Regions from separate parts of the Pontibacter brevis genome, predicted to be linked through region 2. Evidence: riboswitches for the same ligand, from Rfam matches in the RefSeq annotation. Region 2 holds a riboswitch; the other holds the start of a gene.

Region 1 (3,344 bases), on a different contig from region 2:
ACATCCAGTTCCGTCCAGTTACTGATAGGGAAGGCACGCACATTTTCGCCCAGAGAAATACGGCCGTTGTAGGTGTTCCAGAGCTCCGGGCGCTGGCGTTTCGGGTCCCACTGTCCGAACTCGTCTCTTACTGAAAAGATCCTTTCCTTGGCACGGGCTTTCTCCTCATCGCGGCGGGCACCACCAATGCAGCAATCAAAACCAAACTCTTCTATTGTCTCGAGCAAGGTATACGTCTGCAGACCATTGCGGCTGGCATAGCGGCCGGTTGGCTCCGAAAGGTTCTGCTTCTTGATGGTGTCTTCTACGTTACGCACAATCAGCTTCTCACCCAGTCGCTCGGCTAACTCATCACGGTACTGGATAGCCTCCGGAAAGTTATGGCCCGTGTCGATGTGCACCAGCGGGAATGGGAATTTACCCGGGCGGAAAGCCTTTTCAGCTAAGCGCACCAGGGTGATGGAATCTTTACCGCCCGAAAACAGTAAGGCCGGCTTTTGAAACTGGCCCGCTACCTCACGCATGATATGGATGGCTTCTGCCTCCAGCTGGTCGAGGTAATCAAGGTATCTCTTATTCATTTCTTGTATTGTTTATTCAAATCGTGTTTCAGCGAAACGACTTTAAATTTGGGTGCAAAATTAAGGGAACTTAAAACGTAAAGCATGATTTAAATTAATTCTTTGTAAAGAAGAACAAATTTAAATCATGCTCTGGATGCTTTATTACCTGGCGTGCAGTCCGCACTCTTTCTTGGAGTTGCTTTCCCACCACCAGCGGCCTGCCCTAAAGTCTTCTCCTTCGGCAATGGCACGGGTACAAGGGGCACAGCCAATGCTCACGAATCCTTTGTCGTGCAGCGGGTTGTAGGGAATGTTAAGCTGGCGCACAGCCTCCCGCACGGCATCCAGCGACCAGTTCTTCAGGGGGTTGTATTTTATTACCTGGAAACCTGGGTCCCACTCCAGCAACTGTAGGTTCTGGCGTGCATCAGACTGTTCTGCCCGTATACCTGTAATCCAGAGTTCTACGCCCTGCAATGCCCGCTTCAAAGGCTCTACCTTACGCACAAAGCAGCACTGCTTGCGGTCTTCCACAGAATTGTAGAAGCTCAGTGTGCCTTTCTCGTTTACCATTTGCTCCACAGCCTCGTGCTTCGGGAAGAAGACTTCTATGTTTTTACCGTAGTGGCGGTTGGTTTTGTGCAGCAGAGTATAAGTTTCGTTGAACAGGCGGCCTGTATCCAGCGAGAAAACACGGATAGGCAGGTTGTTCTCGAATATATAATGCGTAATAAGCTGATCTTCGATGCCAAGGCTACTGGAGAAGGCAATTTTCCCTTCGAACTGCGAAGCCAGCAGTGCCAGACCTTCTTCGATGCCTTTTCCCTCCAGCAGTGCAAGCAGTGCCGGCAGTTTGGTTTCTAAAGCAGATATATCGTTCATGTGTGGTAATTTAAAATCTTGGGAAGATGAAACTTAGTTGTTTGTCATTGCTCCCGGGTTATAACTATCCTGCTCCTCTTTTTGTGCCCGCAACAGCATAAAAATTCAACTGAAGCATGGGCACATAATGCCTGAAAAAAAGAAAGAGGGTGAAAAACAGGGGCGCCTGACAGGGCAGAAGTGCTGAAAGTAAAATCTAAGGCAATAGATTTAAACGCCTAGCACGGCATACAGCAACAACAACAGCAGCATGCTGACAGAGCGTAAGTAGGAACTGTGGCAGCAGGAGCGCTACCAGGAAAAGAAGGCGATGTGTAGTAAGCTGTCGTTTGCATTGTTTCTGAAATTTATATGTCCCGAACACGCGGGATAGGACTTGGCACCTTCCCTAAACGGGTGGTTGCCAGAGGGTCATAGAGCCTATTCTCTCGCCTCTTCTTTATAAATTTTTATCTTGACGGTTAAGTCAACCGGTATTAATTATACAAATTTACACCAAAAAATGTTTAACAGCCTACTATTTAGTTTAAAATATATTTGCGGAGCAGCAAAAAAGGGCCTCAGCTGCTCCGATATTCATAATTTATTTCCGGTTACGCTGCCAGATTCGCCACAAACTTAACCAGGGAGCGCTTGGCAATAGGTAGCAGCGAGTGCTCCAGTGGTACTGGAATTTTAGACACCACCGCAAACGTGGCGGGGTTTGGAAATTCCTGTCGCTCCCGCAACAGCTGCACTTTCAGGTTTTCGTGTGTCTGTGCCAGCCCGCGGCGCACTGTTTGCAGGTGCTTTGTGTTGATGCCCCTGTATTTCTCGTAGGTGTTCTCGAATACTGTAATGCGGTATACATAAACCTGTGTCTCTTTGCCCGGGAAGGTCTCCAGAAACAGGTAGCCTTCGTTGCGGTACATGGGTGTGATGCCGACGGAGCTGATTTCCAGGTGTCGCTCCACAAAATCATACAGTTCTTTGCCTTCAGAGAGGGCCTCGTTGAAGAGGGGAGAAGCATACTGTATTATCTCCTCAATCTGCTGCATTGTCTCGTCGTCCTGCACAATTTTCTCATATACCAGTTCCAGCTTTTCGAAGTCAGCCCGGCTGATACGCTCCGGAAACGATTCGTATGCCAGCTGCTTATGCGCTTTTACCTGTTGCAGGTTGCGGTAATGCATGATCAGGTCTGAGAAAACCGGGTAGAGGCGCTGTTTGCCAAATTCAGATCTGGCAGCTTTGAGGTAAGCCAGCAGCAGGTACTTTTTGTACTCAAAATCAAGAAGCCCTTCAGTGAGCCAGTTGGCAGGTAGGGTGTTCATACGCTTTCAAGTTTATATAGGTAAATTTAGCACAGTAGTTTAACGCTGTAACGCTTTTCCTGTTGATGCCTGTAAAAGGAAAATTCTTAAAATTTCTAAGAGCAGCAATAAGGCCAGAATTAAGCAGGTCACACCCGTGGCAGATTTGCTCTGCGTATCTGCACAGTAACATTATCTGATGTAGCTGTTTCAGGATATAACTTGCAGCAGCTTCTTGTTCTTTATACAAGTCCTCGTGCAACATGCTCAGCTTTTGAGGCGGCGCCTGGATGCACTTTACCAGGTAGTGGTGTAGCGAATCAGCGCGGTGCAGGTACTCCTTTAAAGCTTTTGTCTAAAAAGCGAAAGAACATACATATAGCCGGACTGTAAAAACAAGTATCTGAGTCGCATTCAGAACGGCTGTTCATATAATGACAGATGCACGCAGCGCCTTTTTTGAGCCTACTCTAATAATTCCTTTGTTGGCACTTCGAAAATATTTCCTTAAACTTATAGGCTGTTTGATATTGAACTAAGGCAGGATGCTTTACGGTTAAGGAAGTGATTACTCAGGTAAAGAGTATAATGTGCTGTTATGAAGTGT
Region 2 (3,344 bases):
CCACCTCATCTGTCATTTCAGGCACAGATTGACCTTCTTTCCCCTGAAAGCCGTTTTCAATGAGCCACTGCCGTACAAATTCTTTGGAGAGTTGCCGCTGTGGCTGTCCCTGCTTTTGCCGCTCTTCGTAGCCTTCGCTGTAGAAGTAGCGGGAGGAGTCAGGGGTATGGATTTCATCAATCAGGTATACCTCTCCGTTGTATTTGCCAAACTCATATTTTGTATCAACCAGAATAAGGCCCTGTTGTTTGGCCAGTTCGGTGCCACGTGCAAAAAGTGCGCGCGTATATTGCTCTAAGATAAGGTAATCCTGCTCTAATACAAGGCTTTGCCTTAAAATTTCTTCTCTTGAAATATCTTCATCGTGGCCTTCGTCGGCTTTGGTGGTTGGCGTGATAATTGGCTCTGGCAGCTTGTCGTTTTCGCGCAAACCCTCCGGCAGTGCCACACCGCACAATACCCGTTTTCCTGCTTTGTACTCGCGCCAGGCATGTCCGGCCAAGTATCCCCTGATGACCATTTCTACCTTAAAAGGCTCGCATTTGTAGCCAATGGTTACATTCGGGTCTGGCGTCGAAAGCACCCAGTTAGGTACAATATCGGCCGTGGCTTTCAGGTTCAGGCTCGCAATCTGGTTCAGTACTTGCCCTTTAAAAGGAATAGCCCTGGGCAGCACCACATCAAAAGCAGAAATGCGATCGGTGGCTACAATGGCCAGTTTGTCTTTGAAATAGTAGACATCGCGGACTTTGCCTCTGTAAAAGCCGGTTTGGCCGGCAAAGGAGAAGTTAGTTTCTTTTATGGCCTCCATTTATTTGGTGTCGTTATAGGCGAGCAAAGTTAACTATATTTTGTCCGTCCGGAAATAATTCTGAATGATGTTGCCAGGCGTTTGATAATAAAAATATATATACTTACAGATTTTGTATTATACTGTGATAACAGGCTGAGGTTTTATATTATCTAACCGATAAGTTGTATGTTATGCTGAACATGTGGTTTTAGTAAGGCTCTTTGCCTTTGCCTTCAGCTGTTGCCATTCAGAATAGCACTGCTGAGGAGAATAGTGAATGCAGCAGGGGGGCAGTCATATCAGTAAGCTGCTAATCGTTTTAATTGTACTGGAAGGTAAAGCAACGAAAAATACATCCTGCCGTAGGAAATGACAGAAGTTGAAGGGCGGTTCAAAAACTAAAAAACTATATTTTTATTTGGATTTGCTTTTTTAGCGCTTTATTATTGCAATATCAAGTCAATTATCCCTTCGGGATTTGATTTATAAAGAAGAGTGGAGAGACAGGCTCTGTGAAGCTCTAGCAACCTAACTACCGAGGTTAAGGTGCTAATTCCTGATTCCGGAACATCCGGAAGAATATAAATTGATACGAACATGAAAAAGGGAGTCAATTCAGCACAGTACGTTTCATTATTTTCGACGGCAACGGCAGTTTTGTCACGTCAACGCATTTTAGCTCAGGCTACAGAACATTTGCGCGCGCCCATGTGCGCCATGCGTTGCTGTTGTTGTTAAGCTTACCTCCTGTCTTACAGCATCCGGCACAGACATATCGCCTCTGTTGCACAACTTGCTTCATACGCTTCCAAAGAGTTTCATCTACCAATCTTCTCAAAACCTTAACCTAAACAGCCATGTCAGATACACTACACTTCGAAACACTACAGCTACATGCAGGCCAGGAAATTGACCCGACCACACAGTCTCGTGCTGTGCCTGTTTACCAGACTACTTCTTACGCCTTTAAAAATGCAGAGCACGGTGCCAACCTGTTTGCTTTAAAAGAATTCGGGAATATTTATACCCGTATCATGAATCCGACAACGGATGTGTTTGAAAAGCGCATAGCGGCCCTGGAAGGTGGTGTGGCAGCGGTGGCAGTGGCATCTGGGCAGGCAGCACAATTTATAGCCTTAAGCAACATTCTGGAGGCCGGTGATAACTTTGTGTCTACAAATTTCCTGTATGGTGGCACTTATAATCAGTTTAAGGTGTCGTTTAAGCGGTTGGGTGTAGAAACTCGCTTTGCGGAGAATGATGAGGTGGAAAGCTATGAGAAGCTGATTGATGAGAAGACGAAGGCTATTTATTTAGAGACAATCGGTAACCCGCGTTTCAATGTCCCGGATTTCGAGGCAATTGCTGCGCTGGCCCGCAAATATGATATTCCGCTGGTGGTGGATAACACCTTTGGAGCAGGCGGTTACCTGTTCCGACCGCTCGAGCACGGAGCCAATGTGGTGGTGGAGTCTGCCACTAAATGGATTGGCGGCCATGGTACCAGCATTGGCGGTGTGATTGTGGATGGCGGTAACTTTAACTGGGGCAACGGCAAGTTTCCGCAGTTCTCTGAACCGTCGGAAGGCTACCATGGCATGAAGTTCTGGGAAGTGTTTGGCGCTGACGGGCCGTTTGGCAATATTGCTTTTGCCATACGTGCCCGGGTAGAAGGCCTGCGTGACTTTGGTCCTGCGCTTAGCCCCTTCAACTCTTTCCTGTTGCTGCAGGGCCTCGAGACCCTTTCGCTGCGCCTGGACAGGACTGTACAGAATGCACTGGAACTGGCAACCTGGCTGGAGCAGCATGAGCAGGTAGAGGCAGTGAATTACCCCGGGCTGGAAAGCAGCAAATACCATGCACTGGCCAGGAAATACCTGAAGCGCGGTTTTGGAGGTGTGCTTTCCTTTAAATTAAAAGGGGGAGACAGGCAGCAGGCGGAAACGTTTGTAAACAGCCTGGAACTGGTAAGCCATTTAGCTAATGTGGGTGATGCGAAAACACTTATCATTCACCCGGCTTCCACCACGCACCAACAGCTCTCTGATGCCGAACAACTCAATGCTGGTGTTGAGCCAACGCTGCTGCGTGTGTCGGTAGGCATTGAGCACATTGATGATATTAAAGCTGATTTTAAGCAGGCTTTTGCTAAAGTTAAAGAGGCACAACCAGAGCCTACATTATAATTACGAATATGCCAACACATCACGTTTTTGAATATAAAGATACTTTCACGCTGGAGTCAGGCGCAACATTGCCTGGCTTCCAGCTTGCCTATTCTACCTTTGGCACACTAAACGCACAGCGCAGTAATGTAGTGTGGGTATGCCATGCCCTGACCGGTAGCTCCGACTTTACCGACTGGTGGTGTGACCTCTTTGGTGAGGGTAAGCTGTATGACCCACGCGACTGGTTTGTTATATGTGCCAACACCCTGGGAGGGTGTTATGGTTCTACTGGTCCCTTCAGTATAAACCCTGCCACACAGCAACCCTACTACCATGCTTTTCCGCAACTGACAAACCGTGATGTGGTAACTGCTTTTGATTTG

Evidence for each region. A riboswitch is a leader RNA that binds a small molecule or an ion and turns the genes downstream of it on or off. The one in region 2 is predicted to bind S-adenosylmethionine.
Region 1: linked by a shared signal. The riboswitch ahead of ACYVB1_RS08245 (phosphoadenylyl-sulfate reductase) and the one ahead of ACYVB1_RS08450 (O-acetylhomoserine aminocarboxypropyltransferase/cysteine synthase family protein) in region 2 are both predicted to bind S-adenosylmethionine.

What each region holds. Positions count from the first base shown of each region.
Region 1 is NZ_BAAGXV010000027.1:92,515-95,858, reverse strand. It holds gene cysD (sulfate adenylyltransferase subunit CysD) at 1-581, opposite strand, end outside; gene ACYVB1_RS08245 (phosphoadenylyl-sulfate reductase) at 726-1,445, opposite strand; SAM riboswitch class I at 1,790-1,893, opposite strand; gene ACYVB1_RS08240 (hypothetical protein) at 2,039-2,758, opposite strand.
Region 2 is NZ_BAAGXV010000028.1:4,983-8,326, reverse strand. It holds gene ACYVB1_RS08455 (phosphoribosylaminoimidazolesuccinocarboxamide synthase) at 1-811, opposite strand, end outside; SAM riboswitch class I at 1,274-1,381, shown strand; gene ACYVB1_RS08450 (O-acetylhomoserine aminocarboxypropyltransferase/cysteine synthase family protein) at 1,651-2,979, shown strand; gene metX (homoserine O-acetyltransferase MetX) at 2,988-3,344, shown strand, end outside.